3 regions of the Limnohabitans sp. Hippo4 genome follow, and region 1 is predicted to be linked to each of the others. Evidence: predicted binding sites of a transcription regulator. Region 1 holds the regulator's gene; each other region holds the start of a gene.

Evidence for each region. Region 1 encodes LexA, which represses DNA repair genes until DNA is damaged. Its sites were predicted from a motif close to ACTGTATNNNNATACAGT; they were not measured.
Region 2: a site for LexA is predicted at 1,808-1,825, ahead of B9Z46_RS02220 (DNA topoisomerase IV subunit B). Genes of this name have one in related genera too.
Region 3: a site for LexA is predicted at 2,481-2,498, ahead of recA (recombinase RecA). Genes of this name have one in related genera too.

The regions. Positions count from the first base shown of each region.
Region 1 is NZ_NESE01000001.1:34,123-37,822, forward strand. Features, by position in the region: gene B9Z46_RS00165 (3-hydroxyacyl-CoA dehydrogenase) at 1-31, opposite strand, end outside; gene B9Z46_RS00170 (D-2-hydroxyacid dehydrogenase family protein) at 83-1,090, opposite strand; gene B9Z46_RS00175 (hypothetical protein) at 1,191-1,511, opposite strand; gene lexA (transcriptional repressor LexA) at 1,572-2,243, opposite strand; gene B9Z46_RS00185 (asparaginase) at 2,327-3,304, shown strand; gene adk (adenylate kinase) at 3,360-3,700, opposite strand, start outside.
Region 2 is NZ_NESE01000001.1:490,318-494,017, reverse strand. Features, by position in the region: gene bamC (outer membrane protein assembly factor BamC) at 1-231, opposite strand, end outside; gene dapA (4-hydroxy-tetrahydrodipicolinate synthase) at 259-1,155, opposite strand; gene B9Z46_RS02225 (bifunctional 2-polyprenyl-6-hydroxyphenol methylase/3-demethylubiquinol 3-O-methyltransferase UbiG) at 1,186-1,728, opposite strand; gene B9Z46_RS02220 (DNA topoisomerase IV subunit B) at 1,859-3,700, shown strand, end outside.
Region 3 is NZ_NESE01000004.1:94,882-98,581, forward strand. Features, by position in the region: gene argC (N-acetyl-gamma-glutamyl-phosphate reductase) at 1-869, shown strand, start outside; gene recX (recombination regulator RecX) at 886-1,359, opposite strand; gene recA (recombinase RecA) at 1,394-2,422, opposite strand; gene B9Z46_RS11460 (MarR family winged helix-turn-helix transcriptional regulator) at 2,563-3,081, shown strand; gene B9Z46_RS11465 (response regulator transcription factor) at 3,206-3,700, shown strand, end outside.

The DNA.
Region 1 (3,700 bases):
TGACGGCCACTTGATTGAATGCGATGGTCATTTGTTGAATTCGAATTTGTAAAAAAGTCACTGCATTCAAGCAGTCTGTTTTTCATCGACGAACTTGAAGTGCGCCGGGGTTGACGATGTTGGTCGGTGTGCCTTTGATGAAGTTCACGACGTTGTCAAACGCTGCACCAAAGTACAACTCGTAATTGTCTTTTTCGACGTAGCCAATGTGAGGTGTACAGATGCAATTCTCGAGACGCAGCAAAGCATGACCCTGCAAGATGGGTTCATGTTCAAAGACATCAATGGCAGCCAAGCCAGGACGACCACGGTTGAGTGAACTGATGAGTGCATCGGGTTCAATCAGTTCTGCGCGCGATGTATTCACAATCATGGCGCTGGTCTTCATGCGTGACAAGTCGTCGAGCGTGACGATGCCGCGTGTGGCATCGTTCAAACGCAAATGCAAAGAGATTACATCACTTTGTTCAAAAAAGGCTTCACGTGTGGTGGCTGGAATGTAGCCGTGCTGTGCTGCTTTTTCCCTTGAGGCTTCACTTCCCCAAACCACAACTTGCATGCCAAAGGCCTTGGCGTAACCTGCGACCAGCTGGCCAATCTTGCCGTAGCCCCAGATGCCCATGGTGCGGCCGCGCAAAACCGTTCCCATTCCAAAATTGACAGGCATGGATGCAGACTTGAGGCCTGATTGTTGCCAAGCACCATGTTTGAGGTTGCCAATGTATTGCGGCAATCTGCGTGCCGCAGCCATGATCAGTGCCCATGTGAGCTCGGCCGGTGCGTAAGGTGATCCGGTGCCTTGGGCCACAGCAATGCCTCGCTCGGTGCAAGCTTCTAAATCAATGTGAGAGCCTGCATGGCCAGTCTGTGAAATGAGTTTAAGTCGAGGCAACTTTTCAATCAGTTGTCTGCTGAGGTGTGTGCGTTCGCGAATCAAAACCAGAATGTCTGCGTCTTTAAGTCGCACAGACAATTGGCCCAAACCCTTGACGGTGTTGGTATAGACCTTGGCGCTGTAGGCATCCAATTTGGACGCGCAATCTAGTTTTCGGACGACATCTTGGTAGTCGTCAAGGATCACAATGTTCATAGGCACTATTGTGCCTTGCCCGAAGGCTTCTATGGACTTCTGAATTCAAATTTTGAGCACCAAAATGCACTGCATAAATGGCAGCAATGGTGCAGGGGGATTAATGGGGCAGGGAAGGCTTGCTTTTGGCTTCTAAAGCAACCAAACGGTCGAGTTCGGCGCAGACGTCGGCCATGCGGCCAGAAATGACCATTCGACCTGCGCAAGAGGCGGTTTCGCCTTGCTCTGACACGCGAAGGACGCGAAGTGCACGTTGTTGTGCTTGTCGAGGACCCAAGCTTGCACTTGGACTTGCACCAGAAATGCTGACTTTGTGACTTGGCTGGGCCTTTTCAAATGGGTTGTCCAAGTTCATTGAAGAGCTGAGGAACTTTTGAAAACCGTTGTAAATGCTTGTGATGCCGAGGAGTGCGATGGTCATATCTAACCTTTGAAAATGGATGAGCGATGCAAAAATGATGTTGACAATGCAATGAGCGATTTACATCAGCAGCGTGTTGCGGATGAGACCCACAGCCAAACCTTCAATGTCAAAGGGTTCGCCAGGTTGAACCAAAATGATAGGGTAGTCGGGGTTTTCGGGCAGCAGTTCAATGCGATCGGATTGGCGACGCAAGCGCTTGACGGTGACTTCTTCACCAAGGCGTGCAACCACAATTTGGCCATTTCGTACCTCTTTGGTGGCTTTCACGGCCAGCAAGTCGCCGTCCATGATGCCTGCATCGCGCATGGACATGCCACGGACACGAAGCAAATAATCGGGTTGCTCTTGGAACAGGTGAGTTTCGACGTGATAGGTGCGATCGACATGTTCTTGGGCCAAAATAGGTGAGCCGGCAGCAACACGTCCAATGAGTGGCAATGCCAATTGGGCAAAACCTGGCAATGGCAGGCTGAACAGGTCGCCAGAGTTGCGCAGGCTGTCTCGTGAGTTGCCTTTGAGACGAATACCGCGGGATGTACCGCTGACCAAATCGATGGCGCCTTTGCGTGCCAAAGCTTGCAGGTGTTCTTCGGCTGCATTGGCAGATTTGAAACCCAATACCTGTGCAATTTCTGCGCGTGTTGGCGGTGCGCCAGTTTCAGCGATGGTTTTTTGGATGAGCTCCAAAATTTGTTGCTGACGGGCTGTGAGCTTGGGTTGATCGATCATGGTGCGGTCCTTGAAAGGTGGCTGAGTTGACAGACAACTGTTTTCTTATCCAGTAACTGTATTTTTAACCAGTCTTTTTTGAAATGCAAGCAAAAAATCAAAAAATTGTTGTTTTAGGCACCGGCGGCACGATTGCGGGCGAGTCCAGTTCGGCTTCTGAGGGGCTCAGTTACAAGGCTGCTCAGAGGGGGATTGATGTCTTGCTCCAGTCTGTTGCAGAAATCGGACAGGGTCTTCCAGAGGCCTTGAGCGGCTACCAATTTGAATCTGAACAAGTGGCGCAGCTGGACAGCAAAGACATGGACTTTGCCACTTGGTATCACTTGGCTCAGCGTTGTGAGGCTTGGCTATCGCAGGATGATGTGGCGGCGGTGGTGATCACCCATGGCACGGATACGCTGGAGGAAACGGCTTATTTCTTGTCCCGTGTCATTGCCAATGAAAAACCCATTGTGCTGACTTGTGCCATGCGTCCTGCCAATTTCAAAGATGCCGATGGCCCCCAAAATTTGCGAGACGCATTGACGTTGGCATCAGTTGCCAAAGGCGCTGGTGTTTGGATGGTGGCAGCTGGCGAAATACACCACAGTCAGCATGTTCAAAAAGTACATCCCACGCGGTTGAATGCCTTTGACTCGGGCGAAGCTGGCTTGGCAGGCACAGTCATTCAGGACCAAGTGACATGGCGTTCAGAGTTTGCGCCAGTGGCTCAGCCCAACAAAATCAAGCTTTCTCACTTACCTGATCCCGCATCATGGCCATGGGTTGAAGTCATCATGAACCATGTGCAAGCCAGTTCTAAGCTGGTAGATCTGCTAATCAATGCCGGCGTACGAGGCATCGTGCTTGCAGGAACAGGCAACGGCTCTGTCAGTACCGATTTGAAGGAAGGGCTGCTGCGTGCGCAAGATGCGGGCGTGCAAATTCGTGTTGCCAGTCGGTGCAACCAAGGGCCTGTGATCGTGACGGCGTCACACATCTTCCCTGTGCTGTCAGGATTGAGCCCAGTCAAATCAAGAGTGGCTTTGATACTGGACATGGTGTCCAAGCCAACCGACTGATTTACCCAAAAAAAATCCGGCCTCAGCCGGATTTGGACATCGCACGTGCGCGTGATCAGGCAGCGCCCAAAGCTTGCATGGCGCGCTTGGTAATGTCCTCCACTGAGCCCATGCCGCTGATGGCGCGGTACTGAGGCGCAGCGTGTGCTTCAGCTTTAGCCCAATCGGAGTAATAGGCCACCAAGGGGCGTGTTTGTTGGCTGTAGACGTCCAAGCGCTTTTTGACGGTTTCCTCTTTGTCGTCTTCGCGTTGAACCAAGGGTTCGCCGGTGACATCGTCTTTGCCTTCCACTTTGGGTGGATTGAATTTGACGTGATAGGTGCGGCCAGACGCAGGGTGTGAGCGACGTCCGCTCATGCGCTCAATGATGGCATCAAAGGGCACATCAATTTCGA
Region 2 (3,700 bases), 460 kb from region 1:
ATCGTTGGCGGTACGGGCTGCCGGTGCTGCTGCACTGGCCAATGCGCTGGCAGAGCCTGCCACTTGGTAACGCGAGTCGCGCTTCAATTGTGTGAGGTCTGGCGGAATCTCAAGCGTAGGCGCCTGGCTGGCGCTTTTGTAATCGATTTTGCTTTCTTCCAAAGTAGAGCAACCTGCAAGCAAACAGGTGAGGGCCGCAGCGCTGGCCAATGTGGTCAATTGACGAGGCATAGTTACAAATCGATTCACGAGGATTCCTTAAATGAGTCCGCTTGCACGCAACGCGGCTTCCACCACAGGTTGCTGAGGTGTTGACAGTTCGGTCATAGGCAAGCGCAATGTGCCGCCGCAAAGTCCCATGCGTTTCATGGCCCATTTCACTGGGATAGGGTTGGCTTCGACAAATAAATTTTTGTGCACAGGCATCAATTTGAATTGAATTTCCATGGCTTTTTGAACATTGCCTGCCATGGCCGCAACGCACAATTCATGCATCAAACGCGGCGCCACGTTGGCAGTGACACTGACATTGCCTTTGCCACCGCACAGCATCAATGCAACCGCTGTAGGATCATCACCCGAATACACCGCAAATTCTTTGGGCAAATCGCGAATGAGCCACTGAGCGCGTTCGATGTTGCCTGTGGCTTCTTTGATACCGACGATGCCAGGGACTTGGGCCAAACGCAACACAGTGTCGTGCTGCATGTCGGCCACGGAACGGCCGGGCACGTTGTACAAAATGATGGGCAAGTTAGGCACTGCTTCGGCGATGGCTTTGAAGTGCTGGTACATGCCTTCTTGGGTGGGCTTGTTGTAATAGGGCACCACTTGCAATTGGCAGTCGGCGCCGACGCTTTTGGCAAACTTGGCCAATTCGATGGCTTCCGCTGTGGAGTTGGCGCCACAGCCCGCCATGATGGGCACGCGGCCTTTGGCTTGTTCGACAGACACGCGGATGATCTCGCGGTGCTCTTCAACATTCACGGTGGGAGACTCACCCGTGGTGCCCACCACGCCAATGCAGTCTGTGCCTTCGGCAATGTGCCAGTCGATCAATTTTCGCAGGCTGGCGTAGTCCACCGAACCGTCCTCCAGCATGGGGGTGATGAGGGCGGGGATACTGCCAGTAATGGGTTGGAAAGTTTTCGTCATGGCGAATGAATAAAGCGACAAATAAGCATTCTAACGACAGCCAAGGCCAATCTGTTGACCAGATGCCGGGACTTGTGGGGTGGCCACAATGCGCTGTACAAATTTAGGGGGTTGTTCGGAGAAGCCGTCTTCGTAGGCGATGACGTGCATCTTTGCACAAGTCTGCAGCAATTCGCCAGGTTTGAGCAAAAAGTCAGGCCTGGACGGTTTGCCAATTTTTTCATGGCCTAGGGCAAATGTCTCGTAAATCAAGAAGCCGTGTGGCTTGAGGCTTTCCAAAATGCGCGGCATCAAAGGTCGCCACAGGTAATGGGTCACGATCACGGCGTCAAAAAGCTGCCCCTCCAAAGGCCAAGGGCCGCCCTCGATGTCTGCTTCCAACACTTGACCATAGGCTTGGGCTGTCGCCAAAGCTTCGGCTGAGCGGTCAACGCCAGTGCATTGATGGCCATGTCCCGCCAACCAGCGCATGTGCCGGCCAGCACCACAAGCCAAGTCGAGCACTTGGCTTTGAGGGGGCAGGAGATGAGTCCAGCGGGTGACCCAGGCTGAAGGATCTTCGGTTCCGTGCATGTGTGTTGCTTTCCAATGCGTTTCTATCAACTGCCGCCATGATGCCTGAATGTTCCTGTATGTCCTGGGGTTGGCAGGGACTGTGAATTTATCCAGTATTTTGTTTGATTTCACACTACAATCTGCGCCCATGGCTACTACTACCTCTTCCAATTCATCTCCCGAATACGGCGAAGGCTCCATTCGAGTCTTGAAAGGCTTAGAGCCTGTCAAACAACGTCCGGGCATGTACACCCGCACCGACAACCCCTTGCACATCGTTCAAGAAGTGCTCGACAACGCGGCCGACGAGGCGCTGGCGGGTCACGGAAAAAAGATCAAAGTGGTGTTGCACACCGACGGCTCGGTCAGCATCGAAGACGACGGTCGTGGCATTCCATTTGGTTTGCACCCTGAAGAAAAAGCCCCCGTCATTGAGTTGGTGTTCACGCGCTTGCATGCAGGCGGCAAGTTTGACAAAGGCAAGGGCGGCGCCTACAGCTTTTCGGGTGGTTTGCATGGCGTGGGTGTGAGTGTTACCAACGCCTTGGCCAAACGCCTGGAAGCCACCAGCTACCGCGAAGGCCAAGTGGCCACGCTGGCGTTTTCTGGCGGCGATGTGGTCGAAGCATTGGTGACTCGCAAAGCGGGCGAGGGCGATCGCAAACAGGGCACCACGGTGCGCGTGTGGCCCGACGCCAAGTATTTCGAATCCAGTGCCTTGCCCATGGCCGAGCTCACGCATTTGCTGCGCAGCAAAGCGGTGCTCATGCCTGGCGTCACGGTCACGTTGCTGAACGAAAAAACCAAGGACACCCAAACTTGGCAATACAAAGCGGGCCTGCGTGATTACCTCATGCAAACACTCACCGGAGACCCGGTCATTCCTTTGTTCGAAGGTGAAGGTTTTGCCGATGGCAACAACGACAGCTTTGCTGAAGGCGAGGGTGCCAGTTGGGCGGTGGCCTTCACCGAAGACGGTCAACCTGTGCGTGAGAGTTATGTCAACCTGATTCCCACCAGTGCCGGTGGCACGCACGACAGTGGCCTGCGTGATGGCTTGTTCACGGCGGTGAAGAGCTTCATTGAACTGCACAGCTTGTTGCCCAAGGGCGTGAAACTCATGCCCGAAGACGTGTTTGCACGTGCCAGTTTTGTGCTGTCGGCCAAAGTGCTCGATCCCCAATTCCAAGGACAAATCAAAGAGCGTTTGAACTCGCGCGATGCCGTGCGATTGGTGTCCAGTTTCGTGAGACCCACCATGGAGCTGTGGCTCAATGAGCACGTAGAGTACGGCAAAAAATTGGCCGAGCTGGCCATCAAGGCGGCGCAGCATCGCCAGAAGGCAGGTCAAAAAGTTGAGAAGCGCAAGAGCTCTGGCGTGGCAGTGTTGCCAGGCAAACTGACCGATTGCGAAAGCAAAGACATTGCGCACAACGAAGTGTTCTTGGTCGAGGGCGACTCTGCAGGTGGCAGCGCCAAGATGGGTCGCGACAAAGAATGCCAAGCCATTTTGCCGCTGCGCGGCAAAGTGCTCAACACGTGGGAAGTTGATCGCGATCGCCTGTTTGCCAACAACGAAATTCACGACATTTCGGTGGCCATTGGCGTTGATCCGCATGGCCCTAACGACTCACCCGATTTGTCGGGTTTGCGCTACGGCAAGATTTGCATCTTGAGTGATGCCGATGTGGATGGTTCTCACATCCAAGTCTTGTTGCTGACCTTGTTCTTCCGTCATTTCCCCAAGTTGATCGAAACCGGCAATGTGTTTGTCGCGCGTCCGCCACTGTTCCGTGTGGATGCACCAGCACGCGGCAAGAAACCAGCTGCCAAAATGTACGCATTGGATGAAGCTGAGTTGCAAAGCATGCTCGATAAATTGCGCAAAGATGGCGTGCGCGAAGGCGCATGGAGCATCAGCCGATTCAAGGGCTTGGGCGAGATGAGTGCCGAGCAGTTGTGGGAAACCACGCTCAACCCCGACACACGC
Region 3 (3,700 bases), on a different contig from region 1:
AGCGTTTGCTGGCCATGCCCGAGGTCGAATTGGTCAGCATTGCCCCAGAAAAGCGCAAGGACCCCGAGGCCAAGCGCGAGCTGATGGCCCAAGTTGATCTGGTTATTTTGTGCCTCCACGATGATGCCGCTAAAGAATCCGTGGCCATGATCGATGCTTTGCCTAGCCACAAACCACGCATCATTGACGCATCCACCGCCCACCGCGTGAACGACCAATGGGTGTTCGGTTTTCCTGAAATGCGTGCCGGTCAACGCGAAGCTGTGGTGAGTGCGCAACGCGTCAGCAACCCTGGTTGTTATGCCTCAGGCGCCATCGCCATCCTGGCACCATTGATCAGTGCTGGCATCTTGCCTCCAGATTTTCCGGTTGCTTTGCCCTCAGTAAGTGGTTACTCCGGTGGTGGCCGCACCATGATTGAAGACTATGAAGCAGGCCGCGCGCCTTTGCACGAAGCCTACGCTTTGGGGCTGCAACACAAGCACGTGCCCGAGATCATGAAGTACACCGGCCTGACGCGTCGCCCCATCTTTTTGCCAGCCGTTGGCAATTTTCGGCAAGGCATGTTGGTGGAGTTGCCGCTGTTTCTGGACGACTTGCCTGGCAAACCGAAAGTGTCCGATTTGTATGAAGCTTTGCGCGCGCACTACGCCAGTAGCCAAAACGCTGGCGGTTGGGTCAGTGTGGTGGCAGCTGAAGAAAGTGGCAAATTGGGCGCCACCGGCAACAACGACTCCAACAAACTGGAAATCAGGGTGTTTGGCAACGAGACGCATCGCCAAGCTGTGGTGATTGCCCGATTGGACAATTTGGGCAAAGGGGCCAGCGGCGCTGCGGTTCAAAACTTGAAGTTGATGCTGGGTCTTTGACCTGGCAGAACAAGCTTCAGCTGTCGAAGTCTTCTTCGGGCGCGCCCGATTGCTGGACGACTTTTCGGACCACCTCGGCCGAAAACCCGCGCGTGAGCAAAAACCGGTAATGCTTGGCGCGCTCGTTGGCATCCGCCGCAGGCGCGCCAAATTTCTTTTGCCAGACGCCTTGGGCGCGTGCGAATTCAGAATCTTTTAAGTCCAGCATGGCCTGAGCCACTGCTGCAGGCGCCAAGCCTTTGGCTTGCAGTTCTTGTTTGATTCTGCCGTTGCCCAGCTTTGGCGCGCGATGGTTAAGAACGGACTCCAAGACGCGGGTTTCGTCAATGAAACCTTTGGCTTGGAGCTCGTCGAGGGCTTGTGCCAGCTCGCCCGGCACCTCCTCGTGGGGGGACAGTTTGCGAACCAGCTCAGCTCGAGAGTGTTCGCGCTGCGACAAAAGCCGCAGCGCACGTCCTTTGAGGGACAACTTAAACCCGGGCTGAGCCATTGATCAAGGAACGCAACTGGAGAAAGGCGTGAGATTAGGCGGCTGCGACGGCTTCAGCCAGCAGTGGGATGCCCAAAGATTCACGCACTTTGTTTTCAATTTCGGCAGCCAGTTCGGCGTTTTCACGCAGGAACTCACGGGCGTTGTCGCGGCCTTGGCCAATTTTTTCGCCGTTGTAGGCATACCAAGCGCCTGACTTGTCGATGATTTTGGCCTCGACACCCATGTCGATGATTTCGCCTTGGCGGCTGATGCCTTCACCGAACAGAATGTCGAACTCAGCGGTTTTAAAGGGCGGAGCCACTTTGTTTTTAACCACCTTGACTTTGGTTTCGTTGCCGATCGAGTCGTCACCTCGTTTGATGGTGCCGGTGCGGCGGATGTCCAAGCGCACAGAAGCGTAGAACTTGAGCGCGTTGCCACCGGTGGTGGTTTCGGGCGAGCCGAACATGACGCCAATCTTCATGCGGATTTGGTTGATGAAGATGACCATGCAATTGGTTTTCTTGATGGTGGCGGTGAGCTTGCGCAGGGCTTGGCTCATGAGGCGGGCTTGGAGGCCGGGCAAAGAGTCGCCCATGTCGCCTTCGAGTTCGGCCTTGGGGGTGAGTGCGGCCACGGAGTCGATGACGACCAAGTCGACGGCGCCGGAGCGAACCAGGCTGTCGACAATTTCAAGGGCTTGCTCGCCGGTGTCGGGCTGGCTAATGAGCAGGTCTTGCAGGTTGACGCCAAGCTTTTGAGCGTACTGAATGTCCAAAGCATGTTCGGCGTCGACGAAGGCGCACTGACCGCCGATTTTTTGCATCTCGGCAATCACTTGCAAGGTGAGGGTGGTTTTGCCAGAAGACTCTGGGCCGTATATTTCAACCACGCGGCCGCGGGGCAAACCGCCTACGCCCAAGGCAATGTCGAGCCCCAAAGAACCCGTTGAGACGACTTGGATGTCTTCGATGACTTCACCCTCGCCCAGACGCATGATGGTGCCTTTGCCAAATTGTTTTTCGATTTGGGCCAGGGCTGCTTGCAGGGCTTTGGTTTTGTCGCTGTTTTGGTCGCTCATAGAAATCTCCATAAAAATCAACGGGTTGAAAAACTTGCATTCAGAAAGCTGATCAAAGACTGGATGCTTGAACAGTACTGTAATGGCATTGTCTCAATGAGTAAATAGATTTTTTAGTCAGTTTGCTTTACTATCTGCAAATGCCAGTCAATGACAGTTTCATCACCCATTCACAGGGCCAAGCGCCGTCATCTGCTGTCCGCGATGACCGATGGCGCGAAACACATTTGGGTCGTTTGTTGGGCCATTCCATGAGGCGTTTCGATGCGCGCGTTTTAAGCCTGATGGCACACAACGAGCAGGTGCCGCTGGCGCTCTCGAATTTGGCTGCAAGAGATCAAATCAGTGCGGCACACGTTCACATCACACGGCATTTGTCGCTGCAGGGTTCAAGGCTGACGGACTTGGCGCAGGCCGCAGGGATGAGCAAACAAGCCATGGGCAATTTGGTCGACCAGTGTGAAGCATGGGGTTTGGTCAAACGAACACAAGACAGTCGAGATGCGCGCGCGCGCCTGGTCGAATTCACCGAAGACGGCTTGGCGTGGTTGGCCGCCTTTCAAGTGGCGGTGGCACAAGCAGAAGAAGAATTCAAAGCTTCCGTGGGCCTTGAAATTGCAACCGTAGTGGCCTTGGGACTTGAAGCCTATTGCATGTAATGGCAAACGAGGGGTCGGCCATGGTGAAACTCTCGTCACAGAGCGTTGATAGTCGCCTAAAATTTAGACAGCCGCCTCCGGGCGCAAAACACAAAGCCAAACAAGGCCAAAGCGGGAGACAAGCATGCGCATTTTGATAGCTGAAGATGATCAGGTGTTGGCCGATGGTTTGCTGCGCAGTTTGCGCAGTGCAGGTGCGGCCGTGGATCATGTGGCAAGTGGCACAGAAGCCGACGCTGCGCTCATGACCAACAACGAATTTGATCTGCTCATTCTTGATTTGGGCTTGCCCAAAATGCATGGCCTCGATGTGTTGAAAAAATTACGCTCACGCGGCTCCACCTTGCCGGTTTTGATTTTGACGGCAGCTGACAGTGTGGAAGAGCGCGTGAAAGGTCTGGACTATGGCGCAGATGACTACATGGCCAAGCCCTTCAGCTTGCAAGAGCTTGAAGCGCGTGTTCGCGCGCTGACACGGCGCGGCATGGGTGGCGCCACATCGCAAATCAAACACGGCCCGCTCATTTACGATCAATCAGGCCGCGTCGCCACCATTGACGGCAAGATGGTGGAATTGTCTGCACGCGAATTGGGCTTGCTGGAAGTGTTGCTTCAACGT